Regions from separate parts of the Neorhizobium sp. PAMB6630 genome, predicted to be linked through region 1. Evidence: riboswitches for the same ligand, from Rfam matches in the RefSeq annotation. Region 1 holds a riboswitch; each other region holds the start of a gene.
The links. A riboswitch is a leader RNA that binds a small molecule or an ion and turns the genes downstream of it on or off. The one in region 1 is predicted to bind cobalamin.
Positions count from the first base shown of each region.

Region 2: another riboswitch for cobalamin. It lies ahead of AC4CWF_RS21275 (ABC transporter substrate-binding protein); the one in region 1 lies ahead of AC4CWF_RS13280 (CbtB domain-containing protein).
Region 3: another riboswitch for cobalamin. It lies ahead of AC4CWF_RS00910 (DUF1636 family protein); the one in region 1 lies ahead of AC4CWF_RS13280 (CbtB domain-containing protein).

Region 1 is NZ_CM177836.1:2,761,354-2,766,592, reverse strand. Features, by position in the region: gene AC4CWF_RS13295 (metallophosphoesterase) at 20-919, shown strand; gene AC4CWF_RS13290 (c-type cytochrome) at 1,087-1,530, shown strand; gene AC4CWF_RS13285 (c-type cytochrome) at 1,621-2,535, shown strand; cobalamin riboswitch at 2,620-2,835, shown strand; gene AC4CWF_RS13280 (CbtB domain-containing protein) at 2,861-3,037, shown strand; gene AC4CWF_RS13275 (CbtA family protein) at 3,147-3,971, shown strand; gene AC4CWF_RS13270 (hypothetical protein) at 3,968-4,135, shown strand; gene AC4CWF_RS13265 (hypothetical protein) at 4,176-4,307, shown strand; gene AC4CWF_RS13260 (type 1 glutamine amidotransferase family protein) at 4,318-4,890, opposite strand; gene AC4CWF_RS13255 (GNAT family N-acetyltransferase) at 4,921-5,239, opposite strand, start outside.
Region 2 is NZ_JBZAYV010000002.1:546,356-551,594, forward strand. Features, by position in the region: gene AC4CWF_RS21260 (hypothetical protein) at 1-369, opposite strand, end outside; gene AC4CWF_RS21265 (EAL domain-containing protein) at 366-1,511, opposite strand; gene AC4CWF_RS21270 (hypothetical protein) at 1,511-1,723, opposite strand; cobalamin riboswitch at 2,921-3,162, shown strand; gene AC4CWF_RS21275 (ABC transporter substrate-binding protein) at 3,355-4,389, shown strand; gene AC4CWF_RS21280 (FecCD family ABC transporter permease) at 4,407-5,239, shown strand, end outside.
Region 3 is NZ_CM177836.1:199,006-204,244, forward strand. Features, by position in the region: gene cobN (cobaltochelatase subunit CobN) at 1-1,376, opposite strand, end outside; gene cobW (cobalamin biosynthesis protein CobW) at 1,376-2,413, opposite strand; gene AC4CWF_RS00910 (DUF1636 family protein) at 2,425-2,850, opposite strand; cobalamin riboswitch at 2,980-3,186, opposite strand; gene cobO (cob(I)yrinic acid a,c-diamide adenosyltransferase) at 3,286-3,900, shown strand; gene AC4CWF_RS00920 (cobyric acid synthase) at 3,900-5,239, shown strand, end outside.

The DNA of each region.
Region 1 (5,239 bases):
TGCCGCTATTGGCAAAATCATGCCAAATCAGCCGCTCCTCCGCTTCGGCGTGATCGCCGACCCGCAATATGCCGATCTCGAGCCGAATACGGTTCTCGACCGGCATTTTCGAAACAGCCTTGGCAAGCTTGCCGAAGCGATCGCCACCTTCGAGGGGGAGGATCTGTCTTTCGTGATGACGCTCGGCGACCTCATCGACCGGGATTTTGCAAGCTTTGATGCGCCGCTCGAGATTTTTGGCCGCTCGCGCCACGAATGCCTGTTCCTGCCCGGTAACCATGATTTTCTCGTCGCACCGGAGAAGATTGGCGCGGTATTCGATCGGCTCGGCATGCCCGCACCCTATTATGCCTTTACCCGCGCTGGCATCAGTTTCCTTGTCATCGATGGCGGCGAGGAAAGCCTGTTTGCAACGGCTGGTGATCCCGCGCGGCATGCTAAGGCAAAGGCCCGGCTGGATGGACTGCGCAGCAGGGGCGCGATCAATGCCATGGAGTGGAACGGCGGCATCTCTGAGCGCCAGTTCAACTGGATCGCCAGAGAGCTGAAGGCTGCGGAAGCTTCGGGCCGGCCGGTCATCGTCATGGGGCACTTTCCGCTTTATCCAGCAGGCGATCATAATCTTTGGGATAGCGGCGCGCTTTCCGATCTGCTGTCGTCCTCGCCGCAGGTGATTGCCTATCTCTGCGGGCATTATCATGCGGGCGGCGTGGCAAGAGCCGGCTCCTGCTGGTTCGTCAATTTTCGCGGCATGGTGGATACCGAACGGCAGACCGCCTTTGCGGTGGTGGATGTTCATGCCGACCACATTGCCATTACCGGTTATGGGCGCGAGGAAAGCCGGCATCTGTCACGCGCCACCATTACCGGTGCCACCATCAACGCCGGGATGCAGGCCATCGGCCAATCGGCCGCATAGGCTGAAACACCCGGGCACGACAGGCCTTGCGCTGCCTTTTGCCGCAGCTGTTCACATCTCTGTGTGAGCAGAAAAATGTCATTTCTCTCAAATGCATACGATGTAATCATGGCGCCGACATATCAGCGTGCGGTGCCTCCATGGCCTGCGACAAGGGGAGAATGAGCATGAATTTGAAACGGGTATCCACGGCCGTCCTGGCCCTCTGTCTTGGCGCCGGCGTGGTGTTTGCCGCCGGCGAGCCGCAAACCGAGCGCAAGGCGCTGATGAAGAAGATCGGCGGTTCGATGGGTGAACTTGGCGCGATTGCCAAGGGCCAGAAGCCTTATGATGCAGCCACCGTGAAGACGGCGCTTTCCACGATCAGCGCGTCCGCCAAGGATTTCCCCAACCATTTTCCGGCCGGTTCCGAAACGGGCATGGAAACGGCGGCATCGCCGGCCATCTGGCAGAACATGGATGACTTCAAGGCGAAGTCGATGAAACTGTCATCCGATGCCGAAACGGTTCTGGCCTCCATGCCCGCCGATCAGGCAGCCGTGGGGCAGGCCATGCAGACGCTGGGCGCCGATTGCGGCACCTGTCACCAGGCCTATCGTCTGAAGCGCTAAGCGCAGCCTTTTATGATCGCCGCCCGGCATCATGTCGTGCGGCGGTTTTTTGGGCATTCGGGTTTTTAAGAACATGAACGGGGAGCGGCCATGGCATCGACATGGGCCAAAATCGCACTGGCGGGTGTCTTTGCCGTCGTGGCGGGCGGCGCGGCAGCCTATGCGCTGACGCGGCCCGCACCGCATCCGGCCGATTATTGGGCAGGGCTCGGCGCGCCTGACGTGGCCAATGGCGAACACCTGTTCTGGGCCGGCGGCTGCGTCAGTTGCCATGCGCCGAAGGATGCCAAGGGCGAGGAGCTGAAGGTGCTCTCCGGCGGTCGCGCGCTGCCAACGGCTTTCGGCACGTTCCACGTCCCCAATATCTCACCCGATCCAGAGGCTGGCATCGGCAGCTGGACGCTGGCGCAGTTTGGCGATGCGATGACGCGGGGCGTTGGCCCGAAGGGTGAACATCTTTATCCGTCCTTCCCCTACAGTTCCTATGCGCGCATGACGCGCGAGGACGTGAACGACCTCTTCGGTTACCTGAAGACGCTGCCGGCAAGCCGCAATGTTGCGCCGCCGCATGAACTCGGTTTCCCCTTCAACCAACGCGTGACGCTCGGCGGCTGGAAGCTGCTGTTTTTCAGTGCAGAACCCCGCGTCGCGCTCGACAACCCGAGCGATGCCGTCAAGCGCGGGCAATATCTGGTGGAGGGCCCCGGCCATTGCGGCGAATGCCACACCCCGCGCAACGCGCTCGGCGGCTTTGAAAGCGGGCAGTGGCTGGCAGGCGGTCCGAACCCGGAAGGCGAGGGGCGCATTCCCAACATCACCCCCGGCGGAAAGGCCATTGGCAGCTGGAGCGAGGGCGATATCGCCAATTATCTCGAAACCGGCTTCACCCCCGAATTCGACAGCGCCGGCGGCTCCATGGTGGAGGTTCAACAGAACCTGTCGCACCTGCCCAAAAGCGATCTGGAGGCGATTGCTGCCTATCTGAAGGCGGTTCCTTCGCATTGACCACGGCAATGGCCGCCACACATCCGCAAAAGCCAGGAAACCCCAGGGTTGCGACGCGTATTGACAGGCCCCCGGTGGCGGGCCACAAGAAGAGCGTGTGACGGTTCCTGCCGGATGAAAGATCCGTCGGGATGAAAAGGGAACACGATAGGGCATTGAGAGAAGTGCCTCATTCGTGGCTGCCCCCGCAACTGTGAGCGGTGAGTTCATCGACTGTTATGGCCACTGGGAAACCGGGAAGGTCTGGTTGTTGAACAGCGACCCGCGAGCCAGGAGACCTGCCGCCGCACCTGTCGTCAACGCATATGCAACGAGGGGTTTTTGCATGTCGATCCAAACATCCACCGCCGGCACTTCGGCGAAATCCACATCCATGCTGCAGGCCGTTTTTGCGGTAGCACTTGGCCTGTTCATCGTCGGCTTCGTCGGTTTTTCCCATGCGGAAGCCGTACACAACGCCGCCCACGATACGCGCCACGCCAACGCCTTTCCCTGCCACTAACGCGCGCTCCATCTGAAAAGTATCAGGTCGTTCAGCCACGTTTAAATCGGGTATCGCGCTTGCCGGACATCGTCCGGTTCATAGGCGCTTTGCCCGCACGGGAAAGGTTATCTCCATGTTCAGATCCATTGTCTTCTCCGCCGTTGTGGTGGGGATTGTGAGCGGTATTGCCGCCTCGCTGATGCAGATGGTCGGCACCACGCCGCTCATTCTGTCTGCCGAAACCTATGAAAACGCCGGTGCCGCCGGCCATGACCACGCGCAAGCGGCAGCAGCACCCGTTGCCGTGCCGCCCGCCACAGAAAACCCTGCCCCCCACGTCCATGCCGCCGGGACGGCGCCGCATGAACATGCCGATGGTCACGGTCAGGAGGCCCATGATCACGAAGGCCATGACCACGGAGACGGATGGGCGCCGGCCGATGGGCTGGAACGGCTCTCCTATACGGCAGCCGCCAATATCCTGACAGCCATCGGTTATGCGCTGGTGCTGTGCGGGCTTCTGTCTGTCGCTAGCCAGGGCGGGCTTGCCAAAACCATCGATTGGCGCACGGGCCTTTTCTTCGGCCTGGCCGGTTTTGCCTCTGTCATGCTGGCGCCAATGGTGGGGCTTCCGCCGGAACTGCCGGGTTCTCCCGCCGGCGATCTTGGCGCGCGCCAGATCTGGTGGCTGTCGACGGCCTTTGCCACCGCACTCGGTATCGCGCTGCTGGCGTTTCGTCGTGACGGGTTTTCCGCTGTCGCCGCCATTGCGCTGATTGCCGCACCGCATCTCATCGGCGCACCGCTGCCGCCAGACGGCGAGCATGCGCTTGCCCCGCTTGGGCTGGAACGCCAGTTCATCGTGGCAGCGACGCTGACGAGCCTTGTGTTCTGGGCGCTGCTCGGTTCGCTGAGCGGGCTCCTGATGAAGCGTTTCGAGGCGGCGCGGTGAGCGAAAACGATCCTGATCGCCCCGCCATCTGGCGCGATGATCTCGATGCCCTGCAGTTTGGCGTGCCGGGGCAGGGCAGTCTCTGCCTTGTCCACCGGCTCGCCTTTCGCGCACTTTTGCCTGCGGTCTTCTGGAGAAAGCCTTTCCCCGCAGGCCTGTCTTGAACTTTTCCTCAGCGAAAGCCGGCATTTCGAAGCCGCGGCCATGGCCAAGATCGCGCGCCTTCAATTGGCCCCCGGCCGCAACCTTCACCTTAACAGCCGCGATATCCGTCGCGCCATGGCGGGTGAAATTTCGGATGGGCCAGTGAAGGCCTGCCGCGTTCTGGGCGGCTGAGGCGGTCGCTTCAGCCCTGACGATGCTCGGCGGAAAACTGCGAAAGCTCCATCTGCGCCTCCGGCGTCCACAGATCGAGCGCCTTCAGGATTTCGACGGTAAAGCTGTAGGGCGCGCTGCCGGCCGCCGTTACGATCCGGCCATCGCAGACAGCCTGCGGCTGATCCCGGTAACGGGCAGCCCCCGTATAGGCCGGATAGGCCTGATGGGCGGCAAGCGCATTTCCCGTATGCTCAACGTCGTTCAGCAGGCCGGTTGCGGCAAGGGCGGATGCCGCCGCACAGATGCCGCCGACGAGTTTTCCCGCGTCGTGAAACCGATGGGCAAGCGGTGCAAAATCCGGTGCCGTCCCGTTTTCCCAGCTCATGCCGCCGGAAATGACCAGGGCATCGAAATCCTCTGCATCAAGTGCTGCATAGGCGAGATCCGGCGTGACCTTCAGGCCACCCATGGAGCGCACCGGAGCACCATCGGGCGTTGCGGTCATCACCTCGACGCCGAGATAGGTGCGCGCCGATGCCATGAGCAAAGCGCATTCCCAATCGGCAAAATCGTCCGTGAGTGCAATGGCAAGCCGTTTCATGTCGTCTCTCCCGCAGTGGATGGGCAAATGTCAGGCAAGCGCCTGCAAGAACCGCATGCCGGTAACCGGGCGGGCGGTGAAATCCATCTGCTCGTAAAAACGATGCGCGGCAAAATTGCCGGTGGCGGCCGAGACGGAGAGGTAATCGCAGCCCTGCGCACGGGCGCAATCACGGGCACGATTGACCAGATGCTGACCGATACCGTGGCCGCGATGGCCATCGCGCACGAAAAGATGGTGCAGGTCCATGCCGCGCTTGCCTTCCTGGGCGCGGTAGAGCGGCACGAGAATGGCGTATCCGATCAGTTCCGATCCGGTATCGGCCACCAGCGCCTGGATCCACGGCACG
Region 2 (5,239 bases), on a different replicon from region 1:
AACGAAGGCGGCGCTGAGCACTGTTGCAGCGGCAAGCACGGCCACCAGAAAGGGAAGCGGGCTCTGCAACAGGTGCTTTCCCCCGCGTTTGTCACCGTCTTCCGACGCAACAGGCAAAGCATAGATGCCATAACGGGCGTGACGTTCGGCGACACGCTCTGAGAAGAGCGGGTCAAGCGGCTCGTTTCGCGATGTCCACAGGTCGCGGCCACAAAAAGCAAACACCGCCCAGACCACAAGTCCGACAAACAGCAAGATCTCGAATGCGAGATCATATTGCCCGGTGACAAGAGACGTCACGAGCGAAGCCACAAGGCCCGCCTCGAAGACGGCCGCGATCAGAAGAACTGCGGCCGCGCCCTGTTTCATCTGGCACCGCCTGCGCGGGCGACGGGCCGGCGCGTATCCAGCGAAGCCACCTGCGGGTTGCGTTCCAGCAACGGCGCCAGACTGTGTGGATGCCCGAAGAGGAACCCTTGAACCCACTTGGCCCCGGCCGCCTGCGCGACGACAAGATCCGCCTCGCTTTCGACCGCCCCGACCACGACCTCTTCTGCCACGTGGCGGGCAAGCGAAATCAGATGGCCAAGCAGTTGCGGCGCGTCCGAACCGCGGGTGCGGATACGTCCGGCATCGATCTTGATCACATCGAAGCGCGTGTGGCGCGCATATCCGATGGAGCTGAAGCCGGTGCCGAAATCATCGAGTGCGACACGGCAACCCACTTGCTGAATATGCGACACGAACTCCACCACCGCCTCGAAGCTGTAGGGACGCCCCGATTCCGAGATCTCGATGACCATGCGGTGACCGATGCCGGCCTCGCGCACCAGGCGCGGGAAAACCAGCCGCCACCACAGATCCTCCGAGGCTGACAACGCTGACATATTGCATCCCAGCACCGCGTCGGGCCGGCGGCACAGTTCCGCGATCACAGCCTGGGCGATGCGGCGATCAAACACCTGCGTCAGACCAAGACGCTCCAGTGCCGGCGCGTAAACGCCAGGCATGACAACGCGGCCATCTTCGTCCGACAGGCGCACGACGCATTCCGAATAAAGCAGGTTTGCAGCGTCGGTTGCACTGCAGACGGGCTGCTCCACCAGCGCAAAGCGCGCATTGAACAGCGCTTCATAAGCAATCGCCGCCGCACTCATGTCGATGCGGTATTCCTGAGCGCTGACCTGCGAGGCCGTATGCAGGGCTTCCGAGGTTTCGGGCGCCGAATTGCGGCAGCTGAGAGCAACAACGATACGGTTATAACCAACCGATATGGGCAGGGCGGCCGCGGCACACATGGCCTCGTTGACGCGCGACCAGCTCGGCATACCATTGCAGCACTCGAGCGGAGCGGCCACGCCCCAGCTCTCAATGCTGAACGGCGCGTCCATCGAACGCTCCAGGCGGCGGGCGACTTCCGCCAGCACGCGGCCGGCGACACCCTCGCCGAAATGCGCGGAAATATCTCCGAGATTATCGATAGTAATGCACATGGCGGCGGTCGCATTCATCAAAGCGCCCTCCAGCTGATCATGTACACGCATCCTGCAACGCCACCGGCATAGCAAGAAGCGTTACCCACTTCGTTGATGAACGGCCTGAATACACCGTTCGAGGAACCAACGATATCGAGCTCATCCCGGTCCGAGGAGCGCTTGCGCAGAAATTCTACCGCATCGCCATACCCCGGATTACAGCTATCATAGCTGATTTCACCCTGCATAAAGGGATCCCTTTTTCCGACGGTGTCTTGTATTAAGAAGTCGTTAATTTTTCAGTGTTTTATGAATTCTGGGTTCCAACAAAACGCGAGTTATTTTTACAAGATTTATCGCATTATTGTCAATGGTAACACTTATAGTGAAATCAAGCTTTCTGCGCATTTTTTGTACCTTGGGCACTGAATAGGCACGGCGCCGAAAGTGGAAAAATCATATATTTCAAGCCACAAACTGTATACCGACACAGAACGGCAGAATTTGTCTGCCGCCTGAAACTTTGTTGCCAGCCAACCCCGCAATCGGGATTGCAAAGAGCGACGCAGACGAACAATGCGCGACACCGCAACTCACACATCAAGCAATGAGCGATAGGCGCCGGTCGACGAAGCAAATCAGCGTCAGCGGCGATCTAGCGCATTGATCCCTAAATGAAAAGCCAGTTAAAACATATTCATGACTGCGCATAAACGGACCCGAGGCAGGGCCAAAAGGCCGCACCGCACCCTGGCTCCAGTCCATCACGGCGAAGAACAAAAGGAGTGTCGCGCCGCTCATTTCGCTCGGCGAAGCACCCGCTCAGCTTTTACCGCAACACTATATCTGACGACAGATTCGCCTGCAAATGAGACAAGAACAAGGCAAACAGCGGTTTGCCGTAACGTCGCACCGCGACATGGCAGAAGATCCGGCGCAGGCGCTAGTATTTCTTTCCGGTATCGCTCCAAAACGGGACGGAAGAAAAACATGCAAGAACCGTTTCCGACGCGCCCGTCCCGAAAAGGGGCAAATTTTGCCGCGCTACCGTGATCACCGATCCATTATGGAGCGGGCAAGAGTTGAGCACCCTAGAGCGCTTGCAAACCCGCAACTGACGATCCCCGTAGCCGCGACGGGATGCCCGCATCCTTCCGGCGGGGATCGACCATCGCCAAACCCGCCAGGCGGCAGGGACCGGACGCCATGTCACAATTTCCGATAGGTCGAAGGCGCTCGTCATGAGCATCGCCGGTCTGAACCACGCTGCCGGCTGGCGATTCGCTGTCAGCACGCACCAAGCGGGCAAAGCCGCTCCTGTGCAAAATCCGGGAAACCCTCTGGACAAAACACTTGCGCGCCTCTAGACGTAACGATATTACATTACATAACGAAGGCAGATCGTTTTGCGGTCATGCTGCGCCTTGACGCGGTGTTGTATGGCAGCTTAACTGGTCGTTGATGGTTCCCCAATCCGGCTTTCCGGACGAGGGGATTAATAGGGAACACGGTGCAGAGCCCATTTGGGGTCCAAAGCCGTGGCTGCCCCCGCAACTGTAAGCGGATGCCGATCATCCTTGTGGCGCCTGATAAAGGCGCCATGCCACTGCACGACAAAAGCGTGCGGGAAGGCAGATGAGAAGCGCTAACCGTGAGCCAGGAGACCTGCCATCGCACTGAAGTCCAACGTCACGGGCGGGGATGCCCGGAACAGGAGCTGACAATGAATGACACTCGCTTTTGCGAGCACCGCATGTCGAACCCTCAAGCGCCCCAAACGCCAGACATCCGTTCACCGAGGCTGGCTGCAGCCGAGGTGCCTTATCGCAGGTCCGTTTGACGGCCATACACTGACAGGGTTTGACCAATGATTTCCAGCATGACGCAGTTGCTGCGCCGGGCCGTACCGGCTTTGCAGCTTTTTGCCGGCCTTGCCGCCACATTTGTCGCTTCGGGCGCTTTAGCCACTGAAACCACCTATCCGCTGACGCTCCAGAACTGCGGGCGACAGATTACCTTTTCAAAAACGCCGGAAAGGGCCGTGTCGCTCGGACAAAGCACGACGGAAATTCTCTATATGCTCGGTCTCTCCAAGACAGTGGTTGGCACGGCCGTCTGGCTGGGGCCGGTGCTGAAGGGTTATGAGGAGGCCAATGCGGCCGTGCCGCGCCTTGCCGATAACGACCCGAGCTTTGAAAGCGTCATCGCCACAAAGCCCGATCTCGTCACGGTGCAGTTCCAGTGGCATGTCGGGCCAAAGGGCACCGTCGGCTCGATTGCTCAGTTTGAGGATCTCGGCGTGCCGGTCTACACCTCGCCGTCGGATTGCATCGGCAAGGACAATTCCTCCGGCGGCGACGGTGTGCGGGCAGAAGCCTTCAGCATGGACCTGATCTACCAGGAAATCCGCGACCTCGCCCGGATCTTTAACGTTCAAGATCGCGGCGAGCAGGTGGTGGCCGATCTTGTGGCGCGCGAACAGGCCGCCCGCGCCAAGGTGGCAGGCGCCACGTCAAAACTATCGGCCGTCTTCTGGTTTTCCAGCGCAACGCTTGCCGCAGACCCTTATGTGGCCGGCAAGAACGGTGCGCCGGGCTACATCATGAAGGCGCTCGGCATAGAAAACGTCATCGACAGCGACGAGGAATGGCCAACCGTCGGCTGGGAAACGATTGCACGGGCCAACCCGTCGATCATCGTCACCGCCCGCATGGAACGGCGCCGTTATCCCGCCGATGACATCGCCGTCAAGACGGCCTTCCTGCAGAAGGATCCGGTTGTCAGCCTGATGCCGACGGTGAAGGCCGGTCATGTGGTGGAAATGGACGCGCAGACGATGAACCCGACCATCCGCACCATCGATGGCATCGAGGTTCTGGCCGATGCGATTGCCAAGGCGGGCCTTTCGCGTTGAAGCACAGCCGCACGCGCATGGCGGTGGGGGCAGCCTGTGCTGCCCTTGCTGCCCTTCTACTCGCGCTCTGGTTTGGAGCCGCCATCGGCGAAACGGCAATTCCGTTCGAGGTGGTGGCGAAAACTGCCGCCAACCGCCTGTTCGGCGCCGGTTACCCGCTTGATGCCATCGATGAAGGCATCGTGTGGAGCTACCGGCTGTCGCGTGTGGTGGTGGCCGCCTGCTGCGGGGCGGCGCTCTCCTTGTCTGGCGTCGTGCTGCAGTCGCTGCTGCGCAATCCGCTGGCCGACCCTTACGTGCTCGGCATTTCCGCCGGTGCGTCCACCGGCGCGGTATCGGTTGCGATCTTGGGGCTCGGCGGCGGCATGATCGGCCTGCCGCTCGGCGCCTTTGCCGGCGCCGTCATCGCCTTTGTGCTGGTCAGCCTCTTGGCCATGCGTGCCGGGCGCGGCTCGGCCGCCATCATTCTGGCGGGTATTGCAGGCTCGCAGCTCTTTCACGCGCTGACCTCCTTTGTCGTGACGAAAGCTGCCAATGCCGAACAGGCGCGCGGCATCATGTTCTGGCTGCTCGGCAACCTCTCAGGTGTGCGCTGGCCGGATGTGACGCTGGCACTGCCGGTGGCAATCGTCGGCCTTGTCATCTGCCTGGGGCAGGCCCGCGCGCTGGATGCCTTTGCCTTCGGCAAGGAATCGGCCGCCTCGCTTGGCATTCCGGTGCGCCGGGTTACCGTCATCCTCATTGCAACGACGGCGATGATGACGGCGGTCATGGTGTCGCTGGTCGGCTCCATCGGGTTTGTCGGGCTGGTCATTCCGCATGCCACCCGCATGCTGGTCGGCGTGCGCCA
Region 3 (5,239 bases), 1.3 Mb from region 1:
TTTTTGGCGTCGTCCGGCAGGGTGGCGAGATAGCGCGCATAATCGTCGCGGGCGAGGTGCTGCGATCCGGTCAGGATCCGGTCCATCAGCGCCTTTGCCGTGTCGGGAATATCCGAAACGCCATATCCTTGCCCGGCTAACTGAATGAGCATCTGCCGCACGCTTTCCGGCACATCCAGACCGACCGCATAACCGGTGCGGCCGGCAGCGCCCGGATAATCCGGCATCAGGATGACGATCCGGCGCTCAGCCCGCGGCGTCTGCTGAAGCGCCAGATGCCGGGCGATGCGGTCTGCCACGGCCTCCACCCGGTCGGGCTCCGGGCGGTTGGCAAAGCCCGAAAAACCATAGGCCGTGTCGCCTTCGCGCTCGGCCTTGAAGGAGAGCACGCCGGCCAGTATGCGCCCATCCAGTTCCGGCAGCACCACATGCATGGCCAGATCCGAGGGTCCGAGCCCGCGCTGGCTGCCGATCCAGGCCTCGCGTTTTGTGGTGGCGATGACAGCCTGAAAAACCGGCACGCCGAGCCGGTCGAACAGGGTTTTTCCGTCCGGTTCCGCGTGGCTGGCAAAGGCTGTCGCGGTGATGATCGCGGCAGGCTCAAGGCGCGACAACGTCTCGTGGAGGAAGGTGAGGGTTCCCGCATCCTTCAGCCCCGGCACGAAGACAGGAAGCGGCGCAAAGCCGCGCGCGGCAAGCGCTTGCGACAGCGCATCGATGGGGGCGATATCGCCGGCAAGCAGCATGGAACGGTAAAACAGGAGCGGCAGGATTTTTTTGCCCGCCAAACCCTCCAGCGCCTCTGGAAGGGAGACCACGCCGTGGCCGGGCCGGTAAAAGCCAAGTTTTGGCACGGCCTCAGCCACCGGCCGCACGTCGCCTCGACCATCTGCCAGCGCGAAAAGACTTGTCGCCAGCCGGTCGAGATTGTCAGGCCCGCCCTCGCGGAAGAAGGCGAGGAGGCGGGTGATCTCGTCGGTGGATACGGTGGAGGCGGCCGTCAGGCGGTCGTCCGTCTCGCTGCATTCACCGGGCAGAAGAATGAGGGGAATTTTGTTCCGGCGCGCCAGATGCGAAAGCTCTTCGACCCCGTAACGCCAGCGGTCATAACCGCCGAGCACGCGCACCATCAGCACCCGTGCATGGCGGGCGACCTTGTCGATCCAGAGATCGACGGACATCGGGTGGCGCAGGTCTGAAAGCTGGGCAAGGCGCAGCGACAGGTCTGCGCGCGACAGCCTGTCCCAGGCGGATGCCATGCCGTTCAGGTCGCTGTCGGTAAAGGACAGCACCACCACATCGCCCGGCGTCTGGTTGAGATCGACCGGTTCGATCAGATCGTCGAGCGACGAGGATGTGGTGGCAAGGATGTGCATCAGGCCGCCAATATTTGTCCGATTCGGGCGGCATCGATGCCCTTTTCGCCGATCACGACAAGGCGCGAACGACGGTCTTCGCCGACACCCCAGGCGCGGTCAAAATAATGGTTCACGCGCGGGCCGACGGCCTGCACCAGAAGCCGCATAGGCTTGCCCTTTACTTCCACATAACCCTTGATGCGCAGTACCTTTTCGGCCGCCGTCACATCGGCAATGCGCCGGCTGAGGCTTTCGGGATCAGAAATTGCGGAGATATCAAGAACAAAGCTGTCGAAATCGTCGTGCTCGTGGTCCAGTTCATCATCGTGATGCGTCTTGCGGTTCTCGATGTCGTCCTCGACGGCAAGCCCGAGGCCGATGAACACGGCCGGATCGACCGCGCCCTTTTCAGAATTGACGATGCGCACCGCACGCGGCAGGTGGGCGCTCACATGGGCGCGGGCCTTTTCCAGATCGGCAGCGGAAAGAAGATCGGCCTTGGTGAGAATGACGAGATCGGCGCAGGCAATCTGGTCTTCGAACACTTCCTCGACGGGGTCGTCATGGTCGAGCGCGTCGTCGTTGACCCGCTGCGCCGCCAGTGCCTCCATGTCGTCGGCCACGCGGCCTTCGGCCAGCGCCAGCCCGTCCACAACGGCGATCACGCCATCCACGGTCACGCGGCTTTTGACGCTCGGCCACTGGAAGGCCTGGATCAGGGGCTTCGGCAGTGCAAGGCCGGAGGTTTCGATCAGGATATGATCCACCTTCGGTTCCATCGCCAGAATGCGGTCGATCGCCGGCACGAAATCATCGGCCACCGTGCAGCAGATGCAGCCGTTCGCCAGCTCAATGATGTTGTCTTCGGGGCAGTTTTCGATGCCGCAGCTTTTCAGGATCTCGCCATCGATGCCGACATCACCGAACTCGTTGACGATGATGGCAAGCCGCTTGCCCTTGATGTTCTGCAGCGCCTGGGCAAGCAGCGTGGTTTTGCCGGCGCCGAGAAAGCCGGTGACAACCGTGCAGGGAATGCGGGCGAGGGAAGAGGTCATGGGATCGTCCTTCAAGGCTTCTGGTTCTGGGATTGAACGGGCGGAAACGGCGGAATGCGGGCAATCATGCCGCGTTTCAGGCTGTCCGGGCGGCCTTTCCACGGCATCAGCCCATCGGCCGAGCCGGCAAGCAGGCGCGCGCCCATGAGAAGATCCTCGCCGCTCTCGGTGGTGAGATCACCGAAAATATAGCTCCAGCCGGTGCTGCTCTGGATGCTGGCGCTGAGGCCCCGCTTGCAATTGGCAAGGCAGGCAACACTCTTCACCTCGATGCCGGGTTCGTTATGGTGAGCAAGGTTTTGTGCCAGCACGGCGCCCTCACGGGGGGCTGCCGGGTCTTGCGTGGCGCTGCGGCAGGTTTCGCAGACATGCACGATAACCGCACGGACGGGGATATCCGCCGTCTCTGGACGCTCGTTTCGTGCTGATAAATCCACTGTCACCCCACCTTTACCGATGTGCCTGAACGGCCTGTCAAACGATAGCGGGGTGCAGACACGGAAGGCTGCCCTCGGCGCCCCCCTGTCTTTCGAAAACTATCCGTTCCGGAGCACCCCGCCCGGCTGGATCATCTGTCGTCAACGGCAGGTCTCCTGGCTCGCGGATCGTCGCCCGTGCGCCGCCTTCCCGAAGTTGCCTTCAGTGGCCTGATGCGCCGGACTACCCGCTTACAGTTGCGGGGGCAGCCGTGGTTTAGGTTTTTGAAAAACCGCACCACGTTCCCTCTTAGCTTTCCCCGTTGCCGGGAAAAGACCGTTGTCCCTGTCACTATGCGCTTAGCCGCTTGCGTGTCAATGGCAGCGCGCAAGGCATTGCCGCGGGAAAAGGTTCGACTATAGTCCCGCCTCCCGAGGATGCGCCAGGAGAGCCTGATGAAGGAAATCGACGAACGCGAGGCCGAACGCCACCGCCGCAAGATGGAAAACCGCAAGGCCGTGCAGGATGCGGAAGTGGCGGAAAAGACCCTCGAAAAGGGTCTGCTGATCGTCAATACCGGCCCCGGCAAGGGCAAATCGACGGCAGCCTTCGGGCTTGCGCTGCGCATGCTCGGCCATGGCCGCAAGGTGGCGGTGGTGCAATTCATCAAGGGTGCCTGGGATACGGGCGAGCGCGTGGCGCTGCAGGCGTTTGGCGACCGGATGATCTGGCACACGATGGGCGAGGGTTTTACCTGGGACACGCAGGACCTGAAACGCGACGTGGCCGCCGCCGAACGCGCCTGGGACAAGGCGCTGGAGATGATGGCCGAGCCTGACGTCGGCCTCTTGATCCTCGACGAGTTGAACATTGCACTGCGCTACGATTACCTCGATCTCGAGCGGGTGATTGCCGATCTCTCAGCCCGCCGGCCGGACCTGCATGTCATCGTCACCGGGCGCAATGCCAAGCCTGCGCTCATCGAGGCCGCCGACATGGTGACCGAGATGACGCTGGTGAAACATCACTTCAAGGCAGGCGTGAAGGCGCAGGCCGGGATCGAGTTCTGATGACGCAGCAACGACCCGCCAAGGCATTGATGTTCCAGGGCACCGGTTCGGATGTCGGCAAATCGCTCATCGTGGCGGGGCTTGCGCGTGCGTTCACCCTGCGCGGGCTTCGTGTTCTGCCGTTCAAGCCGCAGAACATGTCGAACAATGCGGCGGTGACCGCCGATGGCGGCGAAATTGGCCGGGCGCAGGCGCTGCAGGCGCGTGCGGCGCGGGCGCCGCTTTCCGTCCACATGAACCCGGTGCTTCTGAAACCCCAGAGCGAGGTTGGCGCGCAGCTGGTGGTGCAGGGCCGTGTGGAAGGCAATGCCAAGGCTGCCGAATACCAGGAGATCAAGGCCGGCCTGATGCCGCGCGTGCTCGACAGCTTTTCCCGCCTGAAAGCCGAGGCCGATCTGGTGCTGGTGGAGGGGGCGGGCAGCGCATCGGAGGTGAACCTGCGGCGCAATGACATTGCCAATATGGGTTTTGCGCGGGCCGCCGACGTGCCGGTGGTGCTGATCGGTGATATCGACCGCGGCGGCGTGATCGCAAGCCTTGCCGGCACGAAACTGGTGCTGGAGCCGCAAGATGCCGCGATGATCCGCGCCTTTATCGTCAACCGCTTTCGCGGTGACCCGACGCTGTTTGCCGAGGGCATGACGATGATTGAGGGTTTTACCGGCTGGGCACCCATCGGCCTCCTGCCGCATTTTGCCGAAGCCACAAGTCTTCCGGCCGAGGATGCGCTGGCGCTTCAATCCAGACCCGCCGCAAAGGTCGGCACCAAACTCCGCATTGCCGTGCCGATCCTGCCGCATGTATCCAATTTCGATGATCTCGATCCGCTGGATGCCGAACCACAGGTGGAGCTTGTGCGGGTAAGACCGGGGGAGGTTCTTCCAGCCGATGCCGATCTTGTGCTGCTTCTTGGTTCAAAAGCCACGATTGCAGACCTGCAGGTGCTCAAGCAATCCGGTCTGGATATCGATATCGCCGCCCACCGTCGCCGTGGCAAGCCGGTGCTCGGCCTTTGCGGCGGATATCAGATGCTCGGCAAGACGGTGGCGGATCCCGAGGGTATCGAAGGTCCCGCCGGTGCCGTGGAACAGGGGCTCGGCCTCCTCGACGTGGAAACCCGGCTGACCGGGCAAAAACATCTCGTCGCAGTCTCCGGCGAGACGGCCGATGGAAACTCCTTTGCCGGCTATGAAATGCATGTCGGTGAAACGACCGGACTGGACCGGACGCGATGCTTTGCCCAGATCGGCGGTGAACCGGAAGGGGCTTGCTCGGCCGACGGGCTGGTCAGCGGCACCTATATCCACGGCCTGTTTGCCGATGACCGCCAGCGCTCGTC